DNA from 4 places in the Halobacillus sp. ABD4_316 genome. Region 4 is predicted to be linked to each of the others. Evidence: riboswitches for the same ligand, from Rfam matches in the RefSeq annotation. Region 4 holds a riboswitch; each other region holds the start of a gene.

Region 1 (3,559 bases), on a different contig from region 4:
GATTGGAATGATCCCCTCTATGTTTGTTGATCATACATATTACTGGGGAGATGTCCACTTGAAAAACCTCGGTGAAGAGCGGGGAAACCGGATCAGTCCGGCTAAATCAGCCATAAAGAAAGGTCTTCCTGTCAATTTCCATCAGGACGCTCCTGTTATCAAGCCGAACATGCTTCAAACGATCTGGAGTGCTGTGAATAGAAAAACGAGAACAGGAGTAACGATTGGAGCAGAACAGCGTACGACCGTGTATGAAGCTCTTCAAGCCGTTACGATTCATGCCGCCTATCAATATGGAGAAGAAGAGACAAAAGGAAGCCTTCATGCAGGGAAGCTAGCTGATTTGGTCATCCTTGATCAGAGCCCCTTCCAAGTAGACCCCATGCAGATCAAAGAAATACAGATTGAAGAAACAATTAAGGAAGGACGCACCTTATACAAAAGGGAAGAAAACCAGGGGAATCCAAATGCATTGTGAGCCTTGCCGTTTTCGTTTTAATAAAGCCGCCTGTCCAAGTAGGACAGGCGTTTTTTTTGCTTAGGCTTTTGTTTTATACGATGTTATATGATCCTGCAGCGTGTCATCACTGCCGAATAGGAAGTGTTTCTTCATATCTGGTGAATACGTGGAGTTTACAGCTGTGCGTCCGACAGTTTCGACTACTTCACGAAGCATAGCCGGAGACGCTCCACAGCAGAGTCCCAGGTAGTTCACACCGATACCGTGAGCTTCCTTAGCCCATTCCGCCAGTTCATAGCGGTTCGTATAGAGCGGGTCGAGAGATGTTGGGAACGTTGTTTCCGTTGGGAGCGTGCAGGCACAGCCACCGTCCGGCAGGTTGAAGAAAGTAGGATGCTCCTCCGTTGTCCGGTAAGGGATTGGAAGGGCCCCAACATAACCGTCCACGGTTTTACGGATTTTCTCAACGTACGGCTGCATCGTTGCCGGACCGCGGAAACAGTTCATTCCTACAACGAGCGCCCCTTTTTCTTCTAATAAGCGGCAGGCCTCTTCGACTTCATAGCCATCCCGCAAGACGTTCTCCCCCATCAGACCGAATGTGATGACAGCAGGGAGGTCCTGCTTTTGAATTTCTTCAAGAGCAATCAGAGCTTCTTCATAGTAGTAGAAGGTTTCACCATTCACGAAATCTACACCTTCCTCTTTACACCAGCCGATCATCTCTGCAAACATGCTCCTTGTTTTCTCAACAGCTTCAGGATCATCCGGATTGAACAGGTTGGTATTGGAAACGTTCCCAGCCACAAGAGCTTCTTCCTCTGGATGCTCTTGAGCCACCTCTTTAGCCAGACGAATTGCCTGACGGTTGAGCGGTTCCAGTAATTCTTCTTTTCCAATAATTCTCATTTTTTCGCGGTGACCGTTATACGTGAATGCTAACACAACGTCGGAGCCCGCAAGCATATAGTCTCGATAAGTCTGTTTGAGTGCCTCCGGGTTATCCAGCGCTACTTCCGGTACGAAGGATCCAGCTTGTAAATAGCCGCGGCGCTCCAATTCAAACAAGTAACCTTCTCCACAAATGACGGGTCCATCCTGTAACCTCTGCTCTAATGATCGTTTCATTTCACAACAACCTTTCCATTTGGTATTGAATAAATATATTAGAAAGCTCATCCTTCTAAAGGAATATGCTGACTCACAGATTCTGATGGAGCTCTTTTTAACAGAAGAAGTGGTGTATATTTCCATTAAAAAAAGACCTCCTTTGATAAGGGGCCTTCCATTTATCTAAGACTCCTTATCTTCAAGGCAGTATAACTGCCTTCTGGATTTAGCACCGTGCCAATGGCTGGTTGCTGAGGTATCAAAGGGCCAGTCCCTACACCTCTCTGGATAAGTTCGTATGTAATTTTTAAAGCAGCTGATCCGTTTGATCAACGTGTATCCTTTCGCTTGCGTTATACATTACAGGAAAATATAGTGAGAATCAATAGAATTTTCGGAAAAAATACACCGGTATTTAAAAGCGGAAGTTAAGAAGGCAGCGCCGTTTCGACGATAATGGGAAAATGAACGTAGACTTATAGGTGGAGGGGTTCTCTTCATTATGAAACTTTATACAAGGCATTTCGTAGTCCCTTATAGAAGGTTTTGTATGGGGGAGCAGGCGATGTGTTCTGTCTTAACAGGAATGGTTTTTCTGTCTTAGGGGTTGTGGTGGGAAGTGCGTAAAAAATGGAGGTTGGTAGAATGAACGTTTATGTCTATGCTTTAGATACCTTGGCAGACTGGGAACTTGGCTATGTAACCGCTGAGTTGAACTCGGGGCAGTACTTTAAAAGAAGACGGGAAGATGTTTCACTTCAGGTGGCAGGGGCAGGAAAAGAAACAATTACGACAAAAGGAGGGATGAGGATTACACCTGATATAACCACGGATGAGATCCTCCTTTCTCCTTCGACCGTTTTGCTGCTGCCTGGAGCAGATACGTGGAACCGATGTATCCATCAACCCATCATACATAAAGCAGCGAAGCTTCTGGACTGTGGGGCGACGGTTGCTGCCATTTGTGGGGCCACACCGATGCTTGCTGAAGCCGGTTTGTTAAACAATCGTTTCCATACCAGCAACAGTCTTGAATATCTTAAAATGGTCAGTCCGAACTATGATGGGGAGGCTTATTATAAGGACGTAAAGGCCGTAGCGGATCAGAACCTTATAACAGCCAGCTCTGCAGGAGCCCTTTTATTTGCGAATCTTATACTTAAGCACTTGGACGTTTTTTCGGAAAGAACCCTGGAAGCGTGGTATACGTACTTCAACACAGGTGATCCCCGGTACTTTTACATATTGATGGAAACCTTAGAGAAATAGATTCAATAGAAGATGAAAGTGTTGTCTCAAGGTGGGAGAGGAGGAGAGCATGTACAAAGCAATCCATTTTCTATTCATCATTCTTATCTTTATTGTGTATCATGTCGTATCATTCGGAGATACTCCCGCTCCTTTTGGGGTAGGCGTCAAAGAGTTGGGAGATCAGACAACGAGGGTCGAAGAATATAATTGGAGAGGAAGCACCGTTCATCAAACTGTTATAAGCTGGAAGTCGCTGGAGGACAAGCCGGAAGAACTGACGTATCTCTGGGTGAATGAAAAACAATTAAGACAAATGTATGCGGCCTTCCTTTCTTATATCCTGCTATTGTTCTATTTCCCTCTATCTAAACTTATAAGATTGAAATCCAGCATCAAAGAGAGGGATACGAGTCTGAATCCTTTTTGGAAGGGAGTTTTATTTATACTGGGTACAGGCGTCTACACAGCCGTATTGATCACCGGCATTGTGCAATACCAAGAGCTGTTGGATGAAACCACTCGCTTACTAGCTGAACTGGAGCCACTAATGCATCAGGATGAGTGAAGACATTTCAGATTACATCACGAAAAAAAGGGAGCACGATAAAAGTGGCTCCCTTTTCTTTGTTCAATGAGAGGGTCGATCTATACGTTTACTCTGTCACCCTGGTGACCTTGCTGATCTGCATAGGTTCCTCCTGCAGCGGAAGGCCTTTTTCGACACTTCCTACATCACAT
Region 2 (3,559 bases), 370 kb from region 4:
TGCCGAAATGGGTGATACCGGCTTCATCCGCAATGTCCCACAAATGGGTGAGGGAATCCTTTCTTACGGGAGAGCCGTCATACAACAGGATGGCCGCTTCACTGGCGAGTCCGGAAACGAGCCACGGATACATCATCCAGGCGGTGTTGGTGTACCAGAACAACACATCATCCTGCTGAACATCACAGTGGAGCTGGTGTTCTTTTACATGCTGCAGGAGGGTGCCTCCGACAGAATGGACGATCGCTTTCGGAAGACCCGTCGTTCCGGATGTATATAAAATATACAGGGGATGGTTAAAAGAAACGGGTTGAAACACTGGCTCTTCGGCTTCATTGCGGCACAATTCGTCCCAGGATAGAGTATGGATGTCTTCAATCGACGTTTCTCCTCCGAACGTGACGACCGCGGATAGTCCTTCCAGATGCTCGGTCGTCTGCTTAATTTTATCTTCGATATCGAAGGGCTTCTGCTTATATTGATAGGAGAGTGCCGCGATCAATACTTTCGGTTTCACCTGACCAATGCGGTCGACGATTCCTTTTGTTCCGAAGTCCGGGGAGCACGACGTCCAGGTGGCGCCTAAGGATGTCGTGGCAAGCAGGGCGACGAGTCCCTGGATATCGTTCGTCGTGATGCCGGCGACACAGTCACCTTCCTGGACACCTAATTGTTTTAACCCTTCCTGGGCTTTGGCAACGGATTGTTTCAGTTCCTGCAGCGTGATGCTTCGGGTGAGGCCTTCCTCATTCGCTTCATAGGCCGCGATCCGGTCAAGCGAACCGCGCAGCAGGTTTTCAGCGAAATTCAAGCGGGCCTCCGGAAACCATGCACTATCCGGCATCGAAGGACCGGGAACAAACACACGGTCTCCCTTTTCTCCAATGATCCCTGCGTAATCCCATACGGCTGACCAAAACTCGGAAAGGTGGGAAACGGACCAGCGGTGGAACCGTTCATAAGGGAAAAGCGCCTGATTGGTATAGTCAGCAAAAGCTTTGATATGCGACTGTTCGATGCGTTCGTTTGATGGTTCCCACAGGTAAGGGGAACGCTGAGCGGTAATGGGTGTATTCATGGGACTTGTCTCCTTTCGAATTATGAATGGGGAACGTCGATCAACAGGGCCATCCCCTGGCCGCCACCGCCGCAAAGGGAAGCGATGCCTTTCCCTCCGCCGCGTCGTTTCAGTTCATGGGCAAGCGTCAGAACGAGCCGGAATCCTGTCCCGCCTAAAGGGTGGCCGAGAGCGATCGCGCCGCCGTTCACATTGACGCGGTCATAATCAATTCCAAGTTCCTGGCAGCTGGCAATCACGACACTGGCAAAGGCTTCATTGATTTCAAACAAATCGATATCGTCCGTGGTCAACTGGTGTTTGTCTAACAGCTTCTGAATGGCCTGTGATGGTTTGGTTTGTAAGCTCGGATCCGGTCCGGCAATCTCTGACCAGTCGATGATTTCCGCCAGAGGCTGTTGACCGAGGGCTTCCGCTTTTTCCTTCGTGGTAACGATCCCAACGCTCGCGCCATCCGTCATTTGAGAGGCATTGCCTGCGGTGATCGTGCCTTCGCGTGAAAAGGCGGGAGAGAGATTTGATAATTTTTCGGTTGTCGTCCCTTTACGGATGCCTTCATCTTCTGCGAGTCGTTCAGTAAAAGGAGCGATTTCCGGATCCAGCCAGCCATTTTCCTGAGCGTCTGATGCCCGCTGCTGGGAAAGGGCGGCGTATTCATCTTGTTCCTCCCGGCTGATGTCGAAGGAGCGGTTTTTCTCATCGGTGAGAGCTCCCATCGATACATCGCTCAAGGCGCACCATAACCCGTCGTTCAGTAAGGTGTCCTTCAGCAGGCTGTGACCAAGTCCGGAGGAAGCTCGGACAGGAGCGGTATGAGGAGCGTTCGTCATCGAGTCGAATCCGCCGACAATGTACAGCTCTCCTTCCTTCAATTGCAGCCTGCGAGAGGCGTCGGTAACTGTAGCGATGCCTCCCAAACAGACATTGTTCAGTGTGATAGCGGGCGTACCGATATCCACCCCCGCCTGATAAGCGGCCTGTCTCGCAGGATTTTGGCCGCCTCCCGCCTGAATCACTAGGGCGAGCAGGACACCATCGGCTTGTTTCGCGATCGGATTTCTCTCTAATAGAGCGCTCAGCGCATGAGACCCAAGTTCTCCTGCGGATTTCTTTTTTAAAGCCCCTTTCCACTTACCGAAAGGGGTGCGGATGCCGTCTAGAAGTACTGTCGTCATATATGGAACAACTCCTGTTTTTATAATAGTAAGAGCCCTCTTCACAAAAATAAGAAGAGGGCTCTCGGCTCTTCTTATCTTCCAGGATCATCTCCTGCAGGAATTAGCACCTTTTCAAGCGTCTGCTTGCTGGTTGCCGGGCGTCAACGGGCCAGTCCCTCTGCCTCTCTGGATAAGAAATCGGTATTCAATTGGAAACATATAAAACCTCTCTATCAAAGATAGAGAGGTTAGAGATTGTAAGCATCTCTTATCTTCCTGAGCATTCACTCAGTAGGATTTGGCACCTTGCTATGCACATAGCGGTTGCCGGGTTTCACAGGGCCAGTCCCTCCACCTCTCTGGATAAGATGTTCTTCCTTTATTTGGTTAAGTGCCATGTTAGCAGGGGAAAGGATAGGTGTCAATGGATTTGATAGAAAAGTTAGAAAATTCATTTTGTTCTGTGACTGGTGGTGAACGTGTGAACCGCTTTAACATTAGGGCTTGCCGATTCTTTCAATTATGCGGGGCACTTCACGAGAAAAATGAAGGCATCTATCAATTCGTCCATCATCCATTCTCCGATGGTTCCTGCGGCTACATAACGTTTCACTGATTAGATGATACCTTACAGGTAGAGCTGCTTTTAGATCTATGAGCAGAGATTTTAATAACTTTCGATATTCATAAATGGATAATGATTCAGCCTCTTTTGTCTTTATGAGATAATGGGTATGGTAATTACTGATACTATTCAATAAAGGAGTTTTACTATGCCGGAATATGTTGGTTACATCGGTACGTACACCAAACAGGAAAGTAAAGGCGTCTATCAGTTCACCCTTGATACAGATGCTAAGGAACTGAAAAACGTTCAGTTGGCTGCAGAACTGCAGAACCCTACGTACGTTACAGTAAGTGACGATCAAAAAAATCTTTATGCGGTTTCTAAAGACGGGGAAAGCGGCGGCGTCACGTCCTTTTCCATCAATAAAGAAACGAGAGAACTCACAAAATTAAACGCTCAGACAGCTGCGGGCTCTCCGCCGTGTCACGTGAGCGTGGATCATTTGAATAACAATGTTGTCACGGCTAACTATCATACAAAAGAAGTGGTCTCCTACCTGACGAATGAAGATGGATCGTTGAATCCTGCAGTTTCAATCGTGGAGCATGAAGGTACCGGCCCTCATGAGCGTCAGGAAAAGCCGCACATGCACTATGCAGGCTTTACCCCTGATGAAAAATACGTGATAGCGATTGACCTTGGCAGCGATCGTGTTATTACTTACGCCGTAGACAATGGCGAGTTGAGCCAGGTGCA
Region 3 (3,559 bases), on a different contig from region 4:
TGACCATTTTTACTCCGGTAATCCTTTTTTTGGACGGCAGCTTCATGCCATGTTAAATTCGTTGCCATTCCATTCACCCCTTTACATCCGCTGTCTGTTGTTTAAGCCCTTCAATCAGCACTTCCACGACCTCCGGACGGCTGAACGTTTTCGGTGGTTTCTGGCCGCTCCGAAGCAGCTCGCGCACTTTTGTTCCTGATAAAATTACGTGATGCTCCTTGCTGTGGGGGCAGGTTTTATGAGAAGCCATTGCTTCACAGGCTTTGCAGTAGAAGCTGTGCTCAAAAAAGACCGGGGTTATTTCCAGCTCTCCTTCTTCAAAGTGGCTGAAGATTTTTTGAGCGTCATATGTACCATAGTAATCGCCGACACCTGCATGATCCCTCCCGACTATGAAATGGGAGCAGCCGAAATTCTTCCGGACAATCGCATGGAAGATGGCTTCCCGCGGGCCTGCATAGCGCATGGCCGCATTAAAAACAGCCAGCGTCACCCGGTTTTCCGGATAATATTCATCCAAGAGTACCTCATAACTTCTCATGCGCACATCACTCGGGATATCGTCGCTTTTCGTTTCTCCTACGAGCGGATTCAGAAATAGTCCATCTACGCTTTCCAGGGCCGCTTTTTGGATATATTCATGAGCACGGTGAACAGGATTACGCGTTTGGAAACCGACAACCTTTTCCCATCCGGCCTGTTGGAATCGTTCTCTTGTCTCTTCGGGATCAAGGTAGTAATGGTCTGAATGCTCCCGCTCCGGACGATGGAATACTTCAATTCTGCCACCGACATAATAATCCGGGCGCTTGTAAAGTTTACTGACCCCCGGGTGAGCGTCTTCTGTCGTTAAGTAAACCTTTGCAGCTTCTTTCTGTTTATCCGGCTTGTAAATGTCTTCGATTTCGATCACACCGTAGATTGCCCCATCTTTCACAAGAGCCGCTTGACCATGTAACGAACGGGCCTGCTCTTCAGAAACAGGCAGTGTGATCGGGAGACTCCAGGGAGTGCCGTCTTTCAAACGAAGATTTTCAACGACGTGATCATAATCTTCCCTTGTTAAAAATCCTTGAAGCGGACTGTATGCCCCATTAGCGATTAAATCGATATCACTCAACGCCATCGCATCAAGCTCGATCCTTTGTTCCGGAAGCGTATCCGGCTGTGCTGTAAAACGATTGATTAACTGCCCGCCATGCGGTTGAATAATGGACATCATTCATCTCTCCTTTATTGTTTCGTATCTCCCGCTGTGTGGAGTCCACACTCGGTTTTATCAAATCCCTGCCATCTTCCTGAACGGCCGTCATCCAGCGCTTTCGCTGTGCAGGGGATGCAGCCGACACTTGGATAGCTTTGGTCATGTAATTCATTGTAATCCAAGCTATTTAGTCGGATATAAGTCCATACGTCTTCCCATGTCCAGTGAATTAAGGGGCATACCTTGATGGACTGGAAGCGTTCGTCCTTGTTGACGAAGTTCGTATGACTCCGGCTTGCAGATTGTTCTCTTCTTAATCCCGACATCCAGGCCGCCGCTCCTGTCAGGGCTTCTTCCAGCGGTTTGATTTTTCTGATGGCACAGCATTGGTCGGGATTCCTTTTCCAAAGGGCCGGACCATATTCCTCTGCCTGTTCTTCCACTGTCAATTCCGGCTTTTTCATATGGATGTTCAAATCCGGATACCTCTTTTTCACTTTGTCTATCAAATCATAGGTTTCCTGGAAATGAAGTCCAGTGTCCAGAAAAACGACGTCGGCATCCGGCTGTGCCTTTGCAATGAAGTCAAGCAGTACGATCGCTTCAGCACCGAAGCTGCACGCATAAACGAGCTGTTTTCCATAATGCCCGTAAGCCCATTGAATCACACTCTCTGCCCCTTTGTGTCCATCATCAATATCCATATGAAGTAAAGGATCCCCGGTGAATGTTCCATATGTCGGTGCACTCGTATTCATAAGCTCCTCCTTTCTTATCTTCAACAAAAAAACCTTTCTTCTGATGGTAAGAAGAAAGGAGAGTCATTATACATGATTCAACCGTTCTTCTTATCCTTCCAAGTGTTGATCACCTGCTGGAATTGGCACAGCTTCTGTTCATGACGACAGATCCGTTGCCGAGGCTTCCAAGGGCCAGTCCCTCCACCTCTCTCGATAAGAAAAATGTTTCCAGATTTTGTTCAAAAGATTTGATTCAAATATTAGACCCGATTTAAAGATATGTCAACATGCATTTTAAATATTACTAGTTTTCTGTTTATTTTATTGTAAACCATTGACAAATCGTCATCCATGTTTTAGCTTTGAATATATTATTCATGTACTTAGGAATTCCGCTTTCAGCGCGGGCTACATATATCCTTATAAAGAGCCGGGGGAGGAAACTGGTCTGATGATCCCGCAGCAACCTCACATTGGAAAAGGTGCTCATTCCAGCAGACGGTGGTCTGAAAGATAAGGAGAGGAAGCTTGACCTCTTCTGGATGAAGAGGTTTTTTTGTGCCTCTTCATGGTTAAAACCAAGTAATCTTATGTGTTTAATCAAAAGGAGAGGTACGATGAAGAAATTACTTATATTTTCACTGGTTGGATTCTTTGCTCAATTGATGGATGGAGCCCTCGGAATGGGATTTGGTTTAAGCTCCTCCACCATCCTCCTCGCCTATGGAATGGCTCCGGCGGTGGCCTCCGCCTCTATTCATTTGTCCCAGATTGCTACAACGGCAGCTTCCGGGTTTTCCCATTATAAATTCGGCAACGTGGATAAGCGTCTCGTTTTGACTCTTGCTCTCCCCGGAGGGATCAGTGCCTTTGCCGGGGCTGCTCTGCTCAGCTGGATTCCAGGTGAGCTGATCCGTCCGTACATTTCCGTTTTTTTACTAGGGCTTGGCGTTTATGTGGTCATCCGCTTTTTACTGATGAATCGAGTGAAGCCCTTGCATACAGAAAAAAGACCATTTCGACGGCGCTTCTTGTTTCCCTTAGGTTTTCTGGGCGGTTTTCTTGATGCCGTGGGCGGCGGGGGTTGGGGGCCGGTAAATACACCTGTTCTCTTATCCAGCAAAGGAATCCTTCCCAGAAAAGTCATCGGCACCGTAGATACAAGTGAATTCATCGTTACTTTATCTGCTACGGCCGGCTTCCTGATCTTCCTTGGGTGGGAAGAGCTGAGCTGGATGCTTGTGCTCGCCTTTGTGATCGGTGGCGTTATTGCAGCCCCCCTCGCTGCCTGGCTTGTGAAAAAACTCCCCCCTCTCGTGCTTGGGGTAGCGGCGGGTGGATTTATCATTTTGACGAACAGCCGGACCCTGCTCACCTATGCCACATGGAGTGAACAGACCTTAGTTATCATCTACAGCCTGCTTCTTGCCGGATATGCTGCTGCCGTTATCTTCTCAGTTCGAAAATATATTCAACGGCACCGGCACCCGCAGACGGAAACACGGTTAAAAAAAGCGCAGTTCTAATGGAGAACTGCGCTTTCAGCTTATAGAATGACAAGCTTAGAAAACAAACCGCCAAGGCGTTTGTCTAATGGTCGATCAATATCCTCTGT
Region 4 (3,559 bases):
GCGGTCACCGTAATTCCTGAAATAAGGGCAGGCATGGATTCAGGCAGCAGGACTTTGAAGATGATCGTTGATGATTTAGCCCCCATCGCCTTCGCTGCCTCTACGACACCTTTTTCCACTTCCTTCAATGCAATCTCAACAAGTCTCGCGTAAAACGGAGCTCCTCCGATAATTAACGCCGGAAGGGCTGCGTTCGGACCGCGGATCGTTCCAATCAAGAAGTCTGTAAACGGGAACAGAAGCAGGATCAATATAATAAAAGGAATGGCACGGAAAATGTTTACGACAGAAGCTGTCACTGCATTGACCACTTTGTTCTGCCAGAGCCCTCCCGGACCAGATAAATAAAGCAGCAGGCCGAGCAGAATCCCGAGGATAAATGTGCCGGCTACGGAAATCAGAGTCATATACAACGTTTCATTTGTTGCTGTAATCATGTCTTCCATGCGTACGTTTGGCAGTAATCCATTAAGCATCCGGGTTCACCTCCACTTCCACAGAAGTCGAGCGTATATATTCGATTGCCCGGGCTGCTTCCTCATCGTCTCCTTCAAACTGAACAAACATCGTTCCGTAAGCTCCTTTTTGCGTCTGCGTGATCTTCCCGTGAAGAATATTCACATCCAGGACGAACTTCCTGGAGACCTCACTGATCAGCGCTTGGTTGGTACTCTCTCCTACAAAATGCAGCCGGACAATTTTTCCGGACTGGTACTTATCTTTGATCAATTTCAGAGAGTGCTCTTTTTCCTGATCACCCATCACCTGATCGACGAATTTCTTCGTCACTGGCTGATCTGGATGAAGAAATACGTCCAGAACATCTCCCTTTTCAACGATTTTCCCCTGCTCCATGACTGCCACCTGATGACAGATCTTACGAATGACATGCATTTCGTGAGTAATCAAAACTATGGTCAGTCCGAGTTTTTCATTGATGTCTACAAGAAGATCCAATATGGAGTCTGTCGTTTCCGGATCCAGAGCGGATGTCGCTTCATCACAAAGGAGGACTTTCGGGTTGTTGGCCAGCGCCCTGGCAATTCCTACACGCTGTTTCTGTCCACCACTCAACTGGGATGGGTAGGAGTTTCCTCTGCCGGATAAACCGACCAGATCGATCAGTTCGTTCACTCTTTTGCTCCGTTCTTCCTTTGGTACACCGGCAATTTCCAACGGAAAAGCGATGTTATCATAAACCGTTCTGGACCAAAGCAGGTTGAAGTGCTGAAAAATCATTCCGATATCCTGGCGGGCGATACGCAGTTTATTCTTACTGAGGCCCGTTAAATCCTGATCACCGACGTGGATGCTGCCCTCTGTTGGATCCTCCAGTCGGTTCAACAGCCGGATAAAAGTACTTTTACCCGCTCCACTATAACCAATGACACCGTAGATTTCCCCTTTATTTATTGTAAGGCTTAAGCCATCAACAGCTTTCACTTCCCGATCCTTCGTTTGAAAAACTTTAGAAAGATCCTTAATTGTAATCATGATGTGTTCCCTCCCATTCAAAAAACGCCATTCTGTTCGAGAACAGAATGGCGTTTCAATAACAATGTATCTTCTGTTCTCTCATCTGTCAGAGCTGTTATGCTCTGCAGGATTTGGCACCTTGACAGGTCGGTTACACCTGCTGGTTGCCGGGCATCGTAGGGCCAGTCCCTCCGCCACTCTGGATAAGAGATTTTAGCTTATTAAATTATTACTGCTTTAATTCATTTCATAACTACAAAGTGGATTTTAGCACTCTGCCACCAGCGTGTCAACATAAATGAGCCACTTTTCAGAAAAGAAGAACATCTGGATATGCAAAAAAGTCTCTCCTAAAATAGAAGAGACTTTAGTGGATCTCATCTATCAAAGCTTTACGCTCCGCAGGATTTAGCACCGTGCTTTTGCCGGTTGCCGGGTTTCAAAGGGCCAGTCCCTCCACCACTCTGGATAAGTTATGATGTCGCTGTGAAATTATATGTTATGTTAGCATGGAGTCTATACGGACGTCAAAGATAATAATCAGGTATATTTTTACAGTAAGGAGATGAAATCATGAAGGAACGTGCTCCTCAATTTGAGCTTTCTTATATAAATCAGCCCTCCACCTATCGTCTGAGCGACCATTTCGGAAAGGTGATCGTCCTGACTTTCTGGGCATCCTGGTGTCCTGACTGCGGGAGAGACTTACCTAAAAAAGAGCAGCTCTTTGAAACGATGGACAAAGAAAAAGTGGAGCTGGTTACGATTAACGTTCCCGGTCGTGAACGCAGCCCTGATGCCGGAAAGGAATATGCTGAAAAATTTCTTAACCAGCCTACCTTGATTGATGATGGGCGAAGCTTATACGATACGTTCGGCTGCAAGGGCGTCCCTTCCACTATTATCATAGATCAGGAAGGCAGGGTCCACGAATCGTTCGGTGATAAAGCTTCCTTTCTCGATATCGTCCAGTCCCTGGGGGAAATTGTTTAATCATCAAAACAGCGGAAGGCCTCCCACCCGCTTATCACTGGTCATACGGCCGATGAATAAAACCCGCCCTGTTTATGCAGGACGGGTTTTTTACCGTTTTTATCTTGTCATTTCCCGGGGAATAAAGGCGGGTTATAGATAGGGAATGATCTTTTCATACATGTGTGGGACGGATTGAAAAGCATAGACCTTTTCAAGAACTTCTCCTTTATGGGTAATCAAGAGGCATGGAACACTTTCCACTCGATATTGTTCCATCAATGCAGGATGCAGAGAGGCGTTCATTTCCGAGAATAGTGTTTTTTTATACATCTCTTCCAACGTTATCAGCATCTTGCGGGCAAGGTGGCACGTCCCGCAAAAAGGGCTGTGAATAAATGTCATCGTTTTTTCATCCGAGGACAGCACCCAGGCTGCCTCATTTTGTATTAAATTCTGCAAAGCTTCCTCCTAAATTAAATACATCGACTTCACGCTGAAATGACGGCTTAACAGGGCACGGGCGAGTTCCGGCTCGGGAGTAGCCGCCACTTCTCTAAAGGCTTTATCAATATAAATATGCTCTGCGTGCGGAAGTTCCTCTGTCAGCATCTTCCGTAGTTTAAAACCGGAATCATCTTCATCCACAAGGATATAGACCGATCGTTCATCCAGGTTATGTTCAAAGATCATTTCTTCCATTCGCTCAATACCGAGCGTCCCATGGGTACAGATGATTTCGATTTTCTCATCCAGTACTTTGTTCAATTTCTTCTTATCTGTAATCCCTTCAACAATCAAAATCCGTTCTCCATCCATCTTCATCACCTACTATATAGAAACAGACCATGCCATATGGCATGGTCTGAACATGATTAAGATCAAGCACGATCATGTCAGACAAGGAATCATCAGTCCTGCCTGTACAACGGGCTTACTTGTTTTGATTAATCTTCATCAATCATCGCTTCATATTCTTCAGAAGACATCAGCTGCTCAACTTCTGAAGAATCGCTTGGTTCAACAACAACCATCCAGGCTTTATCATAAGGAGACTCATTCACAAACTCAGGGCTGTCTTCCAAATCTTCATTCACTTCTACAACTTTAC

The links. A riboswitch is a leader RNA that binds a small molecule or an ion and turns the genes downstream of it on or off. The one in region 4 is predicted to bind S-adenosylmethionine.
Region 1: another riboswitch for S-adenosylmethionine. It lies ahead of ACXAJH_RS04475 (homocysteine S-methyltransferase family protein); the one in region 4 lies ahead of ACXAJH_RS12090 (methionine ABC transporter ATP-binding protein).
Region 2: another riboswitch for S-adenosylmethionine. It lies ahead of ACXAJH_RS10355 (acetyl-CoA C-acyltransferase); the one in region 4 lies ahead of ACXAJH_RS12090 (methionine ABC transporter ATP-binding protein).
Region 3: another riboswitch for S-adenosylmethionine. It lies ahead of ACXAJH_RS02025 (phosphoadenylyl-sulfate reductase); the one in region 4 lies ahead of ACXAJH_RS12090 (methionine ABC transporter ATP-binding protein).

The regions. Positions count from the first base shown of each region.
Region 1 is NZ_JBSWZA010000001.1:821,586-825,144, reverse strand. It holds gene ACXAJH_RS04480 (amidohydrolase) at 1-478, shown strand, start outside; gene ACXAJH_RS04475 (homocysteine S-methyltransferase family protein) at 539-1,588, opposite strand; SAM riboswitch class I at 1,761-1,865, opposite strand; gene ACXAJH_RS04470 (DJ-1/PfpI family protein) at 2,216-2,839, shown strand; gene ACXAJH_RS04465 (hypothetical protein) at 2,889-3,386, shown strand; gene ACXAJH_RS04460 (hypothetical protein) at 3,475-3,559, opposite strand, start outside.
Region 2 is NZ_JBSWZA010000002.1:674,208-677,766, forward strand. It holds gene ACXAJH_RS10350 (acetoacetate--CoA ligase) at 1-1,078, opposite strand, end outside; gene ACXAJH_RS10355 (acetyl-CoA C-acyltransferase) at 1,099-2,253, opposite strand; SAM riboswitch class I at 2,325-2,432, opposite strand; SAM riboswitch class I at 2,501-2,605, opposite strand; gene ACXAJH_RS10360 (lactonase family protein) at 3,009-3,559, shown strand, end outside.
Region 3 is NZ_JBSWZA010000001.1:361,473-365,031, reverse strand. It holds gene cysC (adenylyl-sulfate kinase) at 1-68, opposite strand, end outside; gene sat (sulfate adenylyltransferase) at 74-1,219, opposite strand; gene ACXAJH_RS02025 (phosphoadenylyl-sulfate reductase) at 1,234-1,962, opposite strand; SAM riboswitch class I at 2,050-2,164, opposite strand; SAM riboswitch class I at 2,362-2,464, shown strand; gene ACXAJH_RS02020 (sulfite exporter TauE/SafE family protein) at 2,562-3,470, shown strand.
Region 4 is NZ_JBSWZA010000002.1:1,042,127-1,045,685, reverse strand. It holds gene ACXAJH_RS12095 (methionine ABC transporter permease) at 1-476, opposite strand, end outside; gene ACXAJH_RS12090 (methionine ABC transporter ATP-binding protein) at 469-1,494, opposite strand; SAM riboswitch class I at 1,573-1,686, opposite strand; SAM riboswitch class I at 1,851-1,951, opposite strand; gene ACXAJH_RS12085 (TlpA family protein disulfide reductase) at 2,050-2,469, shown strand; gene ACXAJH_RS12080 (thioredoxin family protein) at 2,602-2,910, opposite strand; gene ACXAJH_RS12075 (toprim domain-containing protein) at 2,920-3,267, opposite strand; gene gcvH (glycine cleavage system protein GcvH) at 3,396-3,559, opposite strand, start outside.